2 regions of the Nonlabens sp. YIK11 genome follow, and region 1 is predicted to be linked to the other one. Evidence: riboswitches for the same ligand, from Rfam matches in the RefSeq annotation. Region 1 holds a riboswitch; the other holds the start of a gene.
What was found. A riboswitch is a leader RNA that binds a small molecule or an ion and turns the genes downstream of it on or off. The one in region 1 is predicted to bind S-adenosylmethionine.
Positions count from the first base shown of each region.

Region 2: it holds a riboswitch for S-adenosylmethionine, as region 1 does, so the genes downstream of both, AAU57_RS09965 (Na+/H+ antiporter NhaC family protein) here and AAU57_RS00470 (homocysteine S-methyltransferase family protein) in region 1, are expected to answer to the same signal.

Region 1 is NZ_LBMJ01000001.1:105,620-113,679, forward strand. Features, by position in the region: gene metF (methylenetetrahydrofolate reductase [NAD(P)H]) at 1-457, opposite strand, end outside; gene metH (methionine synthase) at 473-3,178, opposite strand; gene AAU57_RS00470 (homocysteine S-methyltransferase family protein) at 3,171-4,193, opposite strand; SAM riboswitch class I at 4,340-4,444, opposite strand; gene AAU57_RS00475 (2Fe-2S iron-sulfur cluster-binding protein) at 4,640-4,960, opposite strand; gene AAU57_RS00480 (NAD(P)/FAD-dependent oxidoreductase) at 4,953-6,029, opposite strand; gene AAU57_RS00485 (sulfate adenylyltransferase subunit 1) at 6,189-7,433, opposite strand; gene cysD (sulfate adenylyltransferase subunit CysD) at 7,434-8,060, opposite strand, start outside.
Region 2 is NZ_LBMJ01000001.1:2,218,282-2,226,341, reverse strand. Features, by position in the region: gene AAU57_RS09975 (DUF4494 domain-containing protein) at 1-49, opposite strand, end outside; gene AAU57_RS09970 (thiamine phosphate synthase) at 256-888, opposite strand; gene AAU57_RS09965 (Na+/H+ antiporter NhaC family protein) at 980-2,290, opposite strand; SAM-I-IV-variant riboswitch at 2,335-2,431, opposite strand; gene AAU57_RS09960 (hypothetical protein) at 2,651-3,520, shown strand; gene AAU57_RS09955 (DUF4251 domain-containing protein) at 3,602-4,180, opposite strand; gene AAU57_RS09950 (gliding motility-associated C-terminal domain-containing protein) at 4,619-8,060, shown strand, end outside.

The sequences.
Region 1 (8,060 bases):
CATTGATTTGCTTCACCAGATCGATGGCATATTTATGACCTCCATCTGTACTCTCAAAGCGCTTTTCTTCCTTACGGGCATCGCCGCGCAGCGCCATGACATTATCAATCTCAAGATATTGACAGTCTACTAGAAGATATTCTGTTTCCTGCTGGGTAAAACCACCACAAAGCAAATGTGGTACGGTATCTACGTCATATTTATTCTGTATCGCAGCACAAATTCCCAGCGTTCCAGGTCGCATTCTGGTGAGTTTTTTCTCCAGCAAACCGCCTTTTTTCTCTATGTAGATAAACTCTTCTCGAGAAGTTGTCACATCTATAAATGGCGGCTTGAATTCCATCAAGGGATCGATATTGTTATAGAGTTCCTGTATAGACTTGCCCTTTACTGGTGGTATGATCTCAAAGCTAAACAGCGCTTGATCTGCTTGTTTGATATGGTCGGTAATCTTCATGTAGTCCTTTGTGTATTAATCCGCAATATTGGGGTTGAGCCATTTTTCTGCTTTGGCAAGAGAGATTCCTTTCCGCTTAGCATAATCCTCCACTTGGTCTTCTTTGATCTTGCCTAATCCAAAATAGCGTGATTCTGGATGCGCGATGTAGTATCCGGAAACGCTTGCTGCTGGCCACATAGCAAGACTTTCTGTAAGCGTTACTCCTATTTTTTCTTCCACTTGCAACAGTTTCCAGATGGTTTCTTTTTCTAAGTGGTCTGGACAAGCTGGATAACCTGGCGCAGGTCGTATGCCTTTATAGGCTTCTTTGATCAAGTCATTGTTTTCCAACTGCTCGTCGCTGGCATAACCCCAGAATTCCTTGCGTATTCTTAGGTGCAGATATTCGGCTAGCGCTTCGGCGAGTCGGTCAGCAAGAGCTTTGAGCATGATGGAATTGTAATCGTCATGATCTTTTTCAAACTGTTTTGCTCTTTCTGGAACACCAAAACCTGTTGTCACGCAAAAAGCCCCAATGTAATCCTGTGTTCCAGAAGCTGCCGGTGCGATAAAGTCAGATAGTGCTATTTGAGGCTTTCCAGCGGCTTTTTTAGACTGCTGGCGTAAGGTTCTAAAAATAAATTCAGCATCTATTCCCTGTACCTCAATGTCGTCCTGATCGTTGGAATTTGCTGGGAACAAACCGTAGAGCGCTTTGGCATCCAGCCATTTCTCATCAATAATCTGCTTCAACATTTCCTGTGCATCTGCGAACAAATCTGTAGCCTGCTCACCCACGACCTGATCTGTCAAAATATCTGGATAACGACCGTGCAAATCCCAACTACGGAAGAAGGGCGACCAGTCGATATATTCTGAAATTTCTTTGAGGTCCAAGTTTGTCAATTCGTGAACACCCAATTTGTTGGGCTTTACAGCCTGATAGGTATCCCAATTTGTGGTCCATTTGTGTTTTCTGGCTTGTTCGATGGTTAAGAAATCTTTCTTTTTGGCTCTACCTAGAAACTCATCACGCAGTTTTGAGTACTCTTCTTTTTTCGCTTTCGCGAAAGCGAAATAATCCTCATCCTTATCGCCTGTCAATTCTCCAGCGACCGTTACCGCGCGGCTGGCGTCGTTGACGTGAACGATCGTGCCATCATATTCTGGGGCAATCTTCACGGCCGTGTGTGCCCTAGAGGTCGTCGCGCCACCTATCATGAGTGGCACATTGAAGTTGCGGCGCTTCATTTCTTTGGCGATATAGACCATCTCGTCCAGCGATGGCGTTATCAAACCGCTCAGGCCGATGATATCGACTTGATGCTCGATCGCAGCATCCAGAATTTTCTCTGGCGGCACCATCACACCAAGATCAATAATCTCGTAATTATTGCAGGCTAAAACTACCGAAACGATGTTCTTCCCTATGTCGTGTACGTCGCCTTTTACGGTGGCCATTAATACCTTTGGCGAACTGGTGCTGGAAAGAAAGTCAGGGTTTTCTTTCAAGTTCTTTTCTTTTTCAGCTTCAATATAGGGTAACAGATAAGCAACCGCCTTTTTCATAACCCGAGCGCTTTTGACCACTTGTGGCAAGAACATTTTACCACTACCAAACAAGTCACCCACGACATTCATACCTGTCATTAAATGACCTTCAATCACCTCGATGGGTGCGCTTGAGGCTTTTCGCGCTTCTTCTACATCTTCAATGATAAAAGCGTCCACTCCTTTTACTAAAGCTCTGGTGATTCTATCCTGTAATGGCAATTCCCGCCAGCTATTGTCAATAGTGCTCGTGCGTGTGGTTTGCGTAACGTTTTCTGCATAATCCAGTAAACGCTCTGTAGCGTCATCACGGCGGTTGAGCAATACATCTTCTACATGATCGAGTAGCTCTTTATCAATATCGTCATAGACTTCTAGCAATGCAGGATTCACGATTCCCATATTCATACCAGCCTTGATGGCATGATATAAAAAGGCACTGTGCATCGCTTCTCGTACTTTATCATTCCCACGAAAGCTAAAACTCACATTACTCACGCCACCACTGACACTAGCATGTGGCAAGTTTTCACGCACCCATCGAGTCCCTTCAATGAAGTCTAGGGCGTTAAGTTTATGCTCGTCCATTCCCGTAGCTACCGGAAAGATATTAAGGTCAAAGATGATGTCTTCTGGAGCGAACTTGACCTCGTTAACCAAAATATCATAGCTGCGTTTGGCAATCTCGATGCGGCGTTCATAGGTGTCTGCTTGACCTACTTCATCAAAAGCCATAACGATCACGGCCGCGCCATAACGCTTGATAGCCTTAGCATGTTTTATAAATTCTTCTTCGCCTTCTTTTAAGCTTATAGAATTGACAACGCATTTACCTTGTACCACTTGCAATCCAGCCTCAATAATTTCCCATTTGGAACTATCGATCATGATAGGCACTCTAGAAATATCAGGTTCTGCAGCGATCAGGTTGAGAAACTTGACCATGGCGGCTTTACCATCGATCAGGCCGTCGTCCATATTGATGTCAATGATCTGGGCACCGTTATCCACCTGGTCGCGAGCAACATCTAATGCTTCATCAAACTTCTCTTCCTTAATAAGACGTAAAAATTTCTTGGAACCCGCAACGTTGGTGCGCTCGCCCACATTGACAAAGTTGCTTTCTGGAGTTATGACTAACGGCTCAAGGCCGCTAAGTTTTAGAGGTCTAAATTCTTTCTTATCCATGCGCCAAAGTTTGTAGGGATGGAATAATTCTAGGCTGATATTCGGCAGCTATTTTTGCAATAGCGGCAATGTGTTCTGGTGTGGTACCACAACAACCACCTATGATATTGACCAAAGATTTGTCGAGATATTCTCTAATTTGTGAAGCCATCTGCTCTGGCGACTCATCATATTCTCCAAAGGCGTTAGGTAATCCCGCATTGGGATATGCACTTATTCCATAACTGGACTTACTAGCTACGGTCTCTAAATAAGGTGTGAGTTGTTTGGCACCCAAGGCGCAATTAAACCCAACAGACAACAGCGGTATATGCTCAATCGAAATCATAAAAGCCTCGGCTGTCTGACCGCTTAAGGTTCTTCCAGAGGCATCTGTAATCGTACCGCTTACCATGACTGGTATATCAAGCTTAAGTTCTTCCTTTAATTCTTCGATGGCAAAAAGAGCAGCTTTAGCATTGAGTGTGTCAAAAACGGTTTCTACCAACAAAATATCTACGCCACCTTTGATCAATCCAGCCGCCTGTTGTTTGTATGCTTTTCGCAACTCTTCAAACGTAATGGCTCGATAGCCAGGATCGTTGACATCTGGCGACATGCTGGCGGTTTTGTTGGTCGGACCTATGGCGCCCGCAACAAACCTAGGTTTGTGTGGTTCTTTTGCAGTGAAATCGTCGGCTACTTTGCGGGCAATTCGAGCACTTTCAACATTTAGTTCATCCACCAAAAATTCCATGTGATAATCTGCCATGGCGATCGTCGTTGCACTAAACGTATTGGTCTCTACGATATCTGCTCCAGCCGCAAAGTATTGGGCATGGACACCAGCAATGGCCTCTGGCTGAGTGATAGACAGCAAATCATTGTTCCCTTTCACATCAGATGCGTAGTCTGCAAAGCGCTCGCCTCTAAAGTCTTCTTCTGTGAATTTATGCCGTTGCAACATGGTTCCCATGGCACCATCCAGTACGAGGATGCGCTCTTGCAATGCCTTATATAATGTAGTATTCTTCAATCTTTGTGTTTATGTGATCATGCCCAGTTGCATAAAAGTTGGATCCATAGCATGAGCTACAGATAAACTTGATGTTTGAGTTGGATATCGCTTTCGCGAAAGCGAAAACAAATCAAATATTAAAGAAAGATGTGCGGATAATTTGCTCGTTATCTTTCCACGCAATCGCATGGTAGAATGAGGCACCTTCTACAATCGTAGGGTTGCCAAGGTCTCAACGGGTCTAATCCCTGAACCTTTCTTTATAACTCAAAATGCAATGAACTGATGCAAATATGGGCTTTGGAAAGTCAAAAACAAAATTAAAGTGAAAAATAAAATTGATTTTACCTATACTTTAGACTTCGACCTTGTGGCACCAGCCATTTTTTAAACCAGAGCGCCTCCTTTTGATACTTTTCTAAAACGAATTGATTTCGACAGGCTAAGCCTAACTTAGTAATTCACTATTCTTCAGGAGCCAATTCAATCACCAATCCTTCTAATTCCTCGGTTATCGGGATCTGGCAGCCTAGTCGGGAATTCTCTTTGACGTTTTGGGCTTCCCAAAGCATGGCTTCTTCATCATCATTGCGTTCACCTAGATCATGATCACTGATGATGTAGCACTGGCAAGTGGCACACATGGCCATACCGCCGCAAACGGCTTGTACTGGTAAATCATAAGCCTTGCAGACTTCCATGACGTTCATGTTCATGTCCGTAGGCGCATCGACCTCGTGGCGCTGGCCATCGCGGTCGATGATGGTCATTTTAATATCAGACATTCTGCTTGTTGCCTATTTTTTTAACGACTGCTTTTTCGGCTTCCTTGCGCGAACCATCAAATCCATCAATACCACCAACGGTTGTGTATTTCATCACGTAGCGTTTGTCTGGAAAGATGCGCTGGTAAGCACTTTGACACATTAAAGTGGCCTCGTGAAAACCACAAAGGATCAGTTTCAATTTCCCTGGATATGTATTCACATCACCTATGGCATAGATTCCAGGAGTGTTGGTTTGGTAATCCAGTGTATTGTCCACCTTGATGGCATTCTTTTCTATTTCAAGTCCCCAATCGGCTATTGGGCCTAGTTTAGGCGCCAAACCAAATAACGGTATAAAAGCATCGCATTCGATAACTTCCATTCGTTTTGCCTCGTCGTTGTGCTGTAGGAGCACCGATTCGACCTTGCCTTCTCCATTGATATCTAAGATTTCGGCAGGTGTGACTAATCTTATTTTATCCTGTTGTACCAGTTCCTCTACTTTCTCTACACTATCCAGCGCACCACGGAATTCCTCTCGTCTATGAACCAGAGTTACTTCGCTAGCGACGTCTGCCAAAAATATAGACCAATCCAAAGCACTATCGCCACCACCGGCAATGACTACTTTTTTGTCGCGATAAACCTCGGGATCTTTGATCATGTAAGCTAGACCGTTGTCCTCGTAATTTTCGATTCCATCAATGGATGGTTTGCGAGGTTCAAAAGATCCTAAACCACCAGCAATGGCGACTACTTTAGCATGGTGCTTAGTTCCTTTACTGGTCGTCACTATAAAGCTACCATCTTCTTGTTTATCAATGGTTTCGGCGCGCTCTCCCAAAGTAAAACCAGGCTGGAACGGTTCGATTTGCTTCATGAGATTATCCACCAGATCACCAGCTAGAACTTCTGGAAAACCAGGAATATCATAGATGGGTTTTTTAGGATACAATTCTGTACACTGACCTCCAGGTTGGGCTAGTGCGTCTATGATATGACACTTTAGCTTTAACAATCCTGCTTCAAAAACCGCAAAAAGACCTGTAGGGCCAGCGCCTATGATTAAAATATCTGTGGTAATCATCTCTTTCTCCATAGCAATAAATTTCCTTTTTAAGGAATTGCAAAGGTCGTTACCAAACGGCAGCTAAACAAGTGTTTATGATGATGGTTTTGACAGTGATAAGAATCAAGAAACAGGAAACAAGAGTTTGTAGTAATTGCTTAACTAAGACCTAATAAATCACTCAATAAACCCAACCGCAGCGGTGTTTCTACTTTGCGGCTCAATCAAAATGAAACGACCTAATTCTTTAGATTGATCGTAGGTTATTGCTGGAATGGGCTTGCTCAATTTAAGCTGAATCCTTGCAATGTCGTTGAGTTCCAAAATCTCGACTTCCGTGATGTCCTGGCGGAAATCGGTAGACTTTTTGGAAAGGATGTGTTGCACACGGCAAGTCATGCGCTGCGTTCCATATTGAAGATGGAATTTAGTGCGTGGACGTAGTGGTGTGCTATCCATCCAGCAAATGGTCGCTTGAATCGTTTTAGTCAGCTCAAAATCTGCTGGCAATTGCGTCATCAAGACATCACCACGATCCACATTGACTTCATCACTCAACGTCACACTGACTGAGCTGCCTACTGGAGCCTCATCATACCTATCGCCATTAAAATAAATACCATCAATCGTACTGGTTTTCATTGAAGGCAACACGGTAATCTCGTCACCAGTGGATAAGTGCGCGCCTTTGATGCGACCCGCAAAACCACGGTAATCATGGTATTCTTCGGTTTTGGGACGTATCACGTTTTGAACTTGTAAAAATCCTTGCGTGCTTTCTTCCACTGTATCGATCTTGGACAGGATTTCCAAAATGGTACTTCCAGTGTACCAAGGCATTGCACCTGATATATCTACAACATTTTCGCCTTTGAGCGCACTGACCGGCACAAAATGCACGGTTCGTTTTTCCAAGGGATGTTGATCCAGCAGTGATCTGAATTGTTGTTCCGTTTTCGCGAAAGCGGACTCTTCATAATCCACCAGATCCATTTTATTTACCGCAATGATCAAATGGCTGGTCTTCAGCAAATGGTTGATATAAAAGTGGCGGAAGGTCTGCTCCACAACGCCTTTTCTAGCATCGATCAATATAATGCTGGCCTTACTGGTACTGGCGCCCGTGATCATGTTGCGCGTGTATTCCACATGACCAGGCGAGTCTGCAATGATGTAACTGCGGTCTGGTGTCGAGAAATAAATGTGCGCCACGTCTATGGTTATTCCTTGCTCACGCTCTGCCACAAGACCATCAGTAGCCAGTGATAGGTCTAGGTAATCGTAGCCTTTCTTCTCACTGCTCTTTTTAATGGCTTCCAGTTTGTCTGTAGGCAGCGATTGCGTGTCGTACAACAAACGGCCTATCAAGGTGCTTTTCCCATCATCTACGCTACCTGCGGTAGCTATCTTCAATACATCCATTTAAAAATATCCTTGTTGCTTGCGTGTTTCCATGGCAGCCTCGCTGCGCTTGTCGTCAATACGTGCGCCACGTTCTGAAATGGTACTGCCGCTTATCTCTTCAATAACCGTATCAATATCTATTGCTGTACTTGCGACCGCTGCGGTACACGACATGTCGCCTACGGTTCTAAATCGCACCCATCGAATTGCCACCTCTTCATGATCGTCGCGATACACATGAGGTGAATCGCTCCAGATCAAACCGTCACGCTCAAAAACAGATCGCTCGTGCGCATAATAAATCGATGGTATTTCTATTTTTTCGCTTCTTATATAGTTCCAAACGTCCAGCTCTGTCCAGTTGGAAATAGGAAAACAACGCACATTCTGACCTAGCTCGATCATACCATTGAGCAAATCAAAAAGTTCAGGTCGCTGGTTTTTTTCATCCCATTCACCAAAATCGTTGCGTACGGAGAAGATGCGCTCCTTGGCACGTGCCTTTTCCTCGTCACGTCTGGCGCCGCCCATGCAGGCGTCAAACCCATGTTCTTCAATCGCATCCAGCAACGTTTGTGTCTGCAGTTGATTGCGACTGGAATAACGACCGGTTTCTTCCTTGACGATTCCTGCATCGATATTGTC
Region 2 (8,060 bases), 2.1 Mb from region 1:
CATTAAATTTTCTATACTTCACTTTGCACTCGTACCATGTGGCGCTCATAGGATTCTTTTTTGGGACGGCAAATATAGAGCGTCATACCAGCGGGAACCGGCAAATTTGAGGATAGATATTCACAATGACTCGCTACAATTCGTAGTCATTTTAGGGTGAGTCATTTAGAAGCTGGATAGTTTTTTATCGCTTTCGCGGAAGAGAATTAAACCATAACTGCATTACAATTATTCGCAATTCGCAGGATAAGCAGCCTAGAAACTATGCCTCATCTCTTGCGTAGAAGAGGCATTAAGCAACTGATGATAGGTTTTGATCAAATTGAAATCGGCATTGATTTCTTGAGATACGATGATTCCAGAGATACCAGTGTCCAAGATGTTCTTGACATCGTTTGTAGTAATGTTGCCAAAACCTAGTAATGGTGTTTCGGTTAGTAAAGCTTCCGCAATAGCGGTATAACCATTGATCCCTAAGGCATTCGTTTTATCTTCCTTAGCCGTTTGAAATGGTCCTAAGGCGATATAATCCACTTCTTTTTTAATCAAGTTCTCACCATCCTGCAAGGTGTGCGCGCTAGCACCAATGCTTTGCCATGGGAACAAATGTTCTCTCACTAGAGTAGGAGAAGCATCAGTTTTTTCCAGGAATACGCCGTCTGCTTTAATAGTTTCGGCAATCTTGTAATGGCTCGTGATGATGAGTCTGGTCTGGAAATGTGACGTGATGGCCTGTACATCTTTAGCCAACTGTAAAAGCGCTGGTTTCTTGATGTGCTTCATGTCCAATTGTACCAATTCGATTCCAGCACTGCAGGCTTTCTGAATGTTGTCCAGATGAAGTTGCGGCGTTTTGGCGTTTGATATGTAATGAAGTTTTGGAATCATAAATTTTAATCGAATAGGCTGACAGCACTCAGGTTATTGAATTTGCAACTAGAGTGGAAGCAAAGGTTCCCAATTCGCCATGTGTTCTAATTTATGGAACTCTTACCGTTTTAGGTGTATTGAAAACAATGAATGCTATGGTCGTAATCAACAGTAACAAGAGGTACCACGTATTAGAAACCAAATCCAGATAATTGATTAGTTCGTTAGACAAACTCAAGATCATCAACACCTGTGCACCATAGGGCAACAATCCCTGAAAAATACAGGCAAAAATATCCAGAATGGATGCGGTTTTCTTGTTATCCAGATGGTACTCATCATTAATGGTTTTGGCAATGGGACCTGTGATGATGATGGAAACTGTATTGTTTGCAATGGCTAGATTCACGGTGCTGACCAGTGAAGCAATTCCCAATTGCGCCGATTTCTTGCTGGAGATCAGCTTTTTTATTTTGATCAGAATAAAATCAATTCCACCATTTCTCGCCACGAGTGCAGCTAGACCACCGGTAAGTAAGGAAAGTAAGAAGATTTCGGTCATACTGGTAAAGCCTTCATAGGCGATTTTGGTAGATTCCAATATGGTGAAATCACCATAGGCAATCCCCAATAGGGCAGCACTGATGCATCCCAAAAGCAGTGTGATAAACACATTAACGCCCAATACAGAAAGCCCAATTACAAGAAGGTACGGCAAAATTTTAATCACCGAATAATCATAAACGATCGTCTCTGCATTGCCAGACTCTAGATCCAACCCTTGAAATATCAAAATGGCAATGGTGACCAATGCAGCTGGAAGAGCGATCTTAATATTCTCCTTGAATTTATCACTCATCTTACAACCCAAAGATTGGGTCGCAGCGATCGTGGTATCTGATATGACCGAGAGATTATCACCAAACATACTACCGCCCAGCAAGGCGCCGCACAAAATGGCGAGGTCTGCGCTGCTTTTATCGGCAAAGCCTACCACAATAGGCGCCAGCGCGACGATCGCACCTACAGAAGTTCCTGTAGAAACCGATAAAAATGCAGCGATAACAAAGATGCCCACGTAGATATATTGCACGGCAATAAAGTCCAGGCCCAAATTGACAATAGCATCCACGCTACCAGTTGCGTTAGTGATGGCAGCAAAAGCACCGGCCAAGAGATAAATCAAACACATGGTCAAGATCTTATCGTCACCACAACCTTTTAAAAGAGTTTGGATTTTGGATTCGATGGTCTGTCTGAACATCAGGAACGCCACGATAATTCCCGCAATAACAGCTATAGGTGCTGGTAATGCGTAAAAGTCATTTTGAATAATACCAACGCCTAGAAAAGTAAAGACGAAGACAAAAAGCGGTATAAGCGCTGAAAATTTAGGGGTAATCACGGTTTTATGATCCATATCTTGATTTGAGATAAGGGAAACAGCGACCAGCAATAGAAGTATGAGTTAACATTTTTTCCAAAAACTTGGCTTATCCATTTAGCACCTTGCTCGTTATTGCAGGTTGCTATCTCCCTAATGAGATTCTTGATAATTATTTGCGGCGGCAAAACTAAACCATAACATTTTAAAATGAAGCTTTGAGAACCTTATAATATGTTAAGAATTATGAGGAGCAGACCTTGCTTGGTAATCTAGTACAATGACGCCTCTGGTAAGAAATAACAGTGATCGTATGAATAGTAGAGTAGTGGTCACCGTAGTAGATTTTTATAGCGGCAGATTAGATTATCTTTATTTTGGAAAAATGGGATCCCAATGAAAAAGGTTTTGTCAATACTATTTGTTTTTAGTGGGATGGCCTTAGGTGTTGCACAGCATTCTGTTGAGGACATTTCTGGAGCGTATCATATTTCAAGTAATGATCCACATGGAGGTTCTGATATGATTATCTCACCAGATCATCATTTTGCTATCGCATTTTTTGGAGGTGTGCTCAAAGGAACTTGGCAAAAAGTAGGAGACCATTATCTATTCACCTATCATAAGGAACCTAAAGTGGTATTGTACGCTCGCTATAATTCGAGTATTCAGGATTCGGTTAAAGTTCGTGTTGGGCTTGACGCCAATAGAGGTTTTGCGATACGTTTCAATGGTTCTGAAAATGATGCCTTTACGGCTATATTTAATGAAGCCGCCAATTGCTTTACGTATCCTTATATCTACTCGCAACGCAATGCCATTGAGCAAATAGAAATCTATCAGCAGGATTTGAGAACATATGTCGAGAGCGAAATCACAAACTCTAAGAACTATATCTTTAGTTTTAAACCAAACGCTACGTATAATGAGTTATTGCTCACAGGTTTACCAAAAGGCTATTCTCAAGGTGGAACCTTTCAAGCAAGGTTCATGGAAGGTCAATTATTTATGGAAGATCAAGGTGGCATTCCAAAGCGATCCGAGTATAAAGACATCAATGCAGAAGATCTCGAATTCTTTGAACAGTATTTCAAGAATGAGATATTTCCAGAAGTTCTGGATTCAAATAATGAACAGTTCCCGTATGCTGAGAATCCTACAGATCAAGATTTAGTACCATTTATTAGAATTAGGCCTAAGATGATGCCTGTAAATACTATAGTTATGAATCCGGGAAGTTTGTTTTATTCGATTTGTGAAGATTAAAAAGAATTCGATATTTGAACCATAATGTATATTATGTCAAATAGAATATTTGAGAACTAAGTAGACTTGTTCTCGTTTTGATTACTTCTTAGAATCGTTGGTTGGTACCACTCTTCCTTGATATTGCATGACCGTTCTGGTGGTACTTCTTACGTAAACTGTTGCTTTACCATTAGCAAATACAACGACGTCCACATCATAATTTTCGGTTTTGTCATTGGCATCAAATTCAATCTCGTATTTGTATGCCTCATTATCTGCCGTGTAGAGATAATCTTCAGGCGCCTGTTCAAAATTGATACCACTGTCTTGCGGATTGTTATAACCAGCACCTTGACGACGCTCTCCAAAAAACGGTAAACTGGCTTTCACCATATCTGGATGAATTTCTAGAAAATAAGAATCACCGCTAAGATCTATCCTGTTAGCTGTGTTTCCCGTATTACGCATCAATTGTTGAATCACTTGTTGGGATGCATACGTATTCAAGGGATAAGCCGCATCCATCTCAATGCGCAACGTATCACCATTAACCACTTTATTGGTCAACGCCTCAAATTCTGCTGGGCTTCCCGTTTTTTGAACGCTGCAGGCAGTAATGCTTAAAATTGCGATAAGTAACAACACACATTTACTATATATAGGACGATACATTTTCATAACAAAGATATTTGAAAGTTAAGCTACCATAATAATGCCAAGCTTCTTGGTAAAATCCTATTAAAAAAGCCATAAGCTTCAGACAACCTTTCGCGTGTATTTTCAGATAAAGACCTTCTACCCTTTTTAAAACATTTACTCGGAACATGGAAAAACCATCAAAACTTCATTTTTTGTAGTGTTATGGATATGGAGTTCGCTTTCGCGAAAGCGTAACTATCTTTTACCTATCTACTAGGTACATATCTCGAATTAGTATTAAGACTTTTTAAGATTTTTAACCGTTCGTCGATAAAATTTAACGACAATCGTAATATTTATCAGATTAAAGTGGTCTATAACCGCGGTTCTTCTATATTAGCCTCTTAAACCAATCAACCCATATCACACCAATTCCCCTTGATCAATTTGTAATTAATTTATATAGGAAGCTATTTTATGAAAAAAAACTACGTAAGTAACTTACTGCCAACACCATGGCTGTTGTTCCTGCTGCTGTTCCTGCCCATGCTACACGCACAGGCACAGTGTCCAACGGTGACCGCTTCACCTCAAGTGATTTGTGATGCCTTTGGACTGACTTTTCAAGACTTAAATGCATTTGCCAATCCTGGCGCCAATCCTATAAGGTGGTATGCTAATCCTACTGGTGGATCGCCCATACCACCATCCCAACTCGTGCGACAAGGCACTTATTATGCGGGTGACACCACAGGAAATTGTGGTACTCGTGATGAGCTGGTCGTAGATTTTACGGTAGATCCCAGCGGCCAAAGTCTAGAAGCCATTTTTTGTGATAACGAGAATCCCACTATTCAATCCTATATCAATCAGGCGCTTGCTCCTAATGTCCCTACTGGAGGATCCGTAGAAATCTATTCAGATTTTGCACTAACAGATCAACGCCAGCCAGCAGAGGCCTTACCAAGAAATGCAAATTACTTTATCGTATTTGTGGACAACGCAGGCTGTAGAAGTCAGATAGAATCTGGTAGTATCGCCGTCTTTGATTCACCAGCTGCTCCTAGTCCACCAACCACTCAAGATTTTTGTTCTGATACTGCACCTACTGTAGCAGACCTTGATCCAGGAACGACCAATAACTTCAACTGGTATAGTGAGGTGGATAGTGATAACAGTCCAATACCACCATCCTTGTCTCCTACTACTTTGTTGATTGATGGAGAAACCTACTACGTACAAGCAGACAATTTCTTTTGTGAGAGTGAAGCTGTGGCAGTTACCGTTCGCATTGCAGAGCCACCTGTTCCAGGTGTAGGAACGACCCAGCAATACTGTATCGATAACCTACCTCAAGATGATTTTGATCTTTTTCCGTTATTGACAGGGAATCCAGATACCACAGGTACTTGGGAAGGCCCTACAACCATTACTAATGGTAATACGGGAACCACTAATATTAGTGCATTGACACCTGGATCCTATAACTATGTGTACACGGTTCCTGGTACTGATCCATGTCCAGATCAAACAGCGACTATTACCATTGTCGTTAATGAAATTTTATCTTCTGGTGTTGCTTCTGGCTTGAGTCCGTTGACTTTTTGTGAGTCACAGGCGCCGACGGCCTATGATTTATTCCAATTGATTGATGATGAAGATGCAGGTGGTAGATGGACCCAAGGAACGACCAGCTCTGATCCAACGGTCTCCTCTACTTTTGATTTTACAACCTTGGCAGTTGGTTCCTATAATTTTACGTACAGTCAGAATTTGGATCCAAATCCTTGCCCTGAAGATAACACGACGGTACAGGTAATTATTTTGGAAGATCCCAATGCAGGAACTGCTGTCCCTGCAGAAATTTGTGAGAACGAGATCGACCAGAATTCTCCTTTTAATTTATTTGATGCTTTAGATGGTTCTCAAGATAACAACAATGGCACCTGGACTGATGCGTCAAACACAACGGTAGCCAACAGTATCGACATCACTGGCTTTGCTGTGGAAGGAAGCCCTTACGTGTTTACCTATACCATCGACAATGGTTCTTGTACCGATAGTGAGTCGATTAGCATCGTTATCCAACCAGCACCAGAATCTGGTAACTATATAGGAACTCCATTTGAGGTTTGTGAAGACGCGGCTGCAGGAAGTTCGCCGTTTGATCTGTTCTCATTATTGGATGGCACGCAAGACACGAATGGTACTTGGTTTGCAGGATCCAATTCAAGTGGTACGGCAGTAACCAACCCCATTGATTTAACCACTCTGGGAACTGGTAGTTTTGACTTTACCTATACCGTACCAGCCATAGGTAACTGTACGGATGACGATGTAACAGTCACCGTGATCATCACAGAGCTGCCTGAAGCAGGAACTCCTACTCCATTTGAAGTTTGTGAAACAGACGCAGCTGCAGTCTCTCCGCTTGATTTATTCAATCAACTAACTGGTGAAGATGCAGGTGGCGATTGGTCAGACGATGATGCGACTGGAGCACTTAATGGCGATAACGTAGACTTGACACTATTAGCGGTAGGTTCCTATAGTTTTACTTATACCATTACTGATGCTAGTTGTACGGCAACATCCACAGTTACCGTTACGGTTACTGATCCGCCAGAGGCTGGTACAGGAACTGACTTTGAGATTTGTTTGGAAGATGTTACCGCTGGTCAACAGTTGGATCTCTTCAATCAGTTAGCAGGTAATGATACCAATGGTACCTGGAATGATGATGATGCCACTGGTGCCTTAACTAACAATATCCTTGACTTGAGCGCCTTATCACAAGGTTCCTATAATTTTACCTACACGGTTACAGGTATAGGAAGTTGTGTTGACGATTCTGAAACCATTACGGTCACCATAAATGATATCGCAGCGCCTGTGGCTCCAGCTACACAGGAGTTTTGTGATCAAGCCACCGTATCGGATCTCAGCGCCACAGGTACTATTATTCAATGGTATAGCGATGCCGAATTGACCAATTTGGTTGCTTCAACAGATGCTTTACAGGATGGTGAAGACTACTACGCTACTCAGACAGATTCAGTAACCAACTGTGAATCATCTGTTTCTACTGCAGTGACCGTTACCATCAATCAAACTCCCAATGCAGGAGTTGCTGCACCTATCACGGTTTGTAGCGATAATAGCGCTGTAGATCTATTTACAGCATTGGATGGCACTCAGGATGCTGGAGGAACTTGGGTGGACACGGATGGATCTGGAGCTTTAACTGGCTCTACTTTTGACGCTAGCGCCGTCGCTCCTGGAACCTACACTTTTGAGTACACCATTACCGGTACAGCACCATGTGGTAATAGTTCCACACTCACAACAGTAACGGTTCAAAATCCAGTTAGTGCAGGAACGAGTACCAGCATTGATTTTTGTTCTGATAATGCCTCAGTAGATTTATTTAGTCTATTGGGCGCAGCAGATGCTGGCGGAACTTGGTCACCTGCCTTAACCAGTAACACCGGTGTTTTTGATCCAGCCGTTGATCCAGCTGGCACCTATACCTATACCGTAATGAATGGTTGTAACACATCCAGTGCTACAGTTGAAGTTACTGTAACCGCTGCTCCAGATGCGGGCACGAGTTCCACCATCATGATTTGTAAAATTGATGCACCATTTGATTTGACTGCTAGCCTAGGTGGCACGCCGGACACCAATGGCGTTTGGTCTCCACAATTGGCAAACGGCGGAAATATTTTTGACCCTGCCGTGGATACAGCTGGAATTTATACGTACACTGTTGCGGCTACGTCTCCATGTAGTACGGATGCCGTATCGCAGGTGGACGTCATGATTGAAGAAACAGCGCCTCCAACAGTGACATCAGCGAGTTTGACATTTTGTGCTAGCGAGATGCCTATGGTAATGGATCTAGATGCAGCGGTTACCG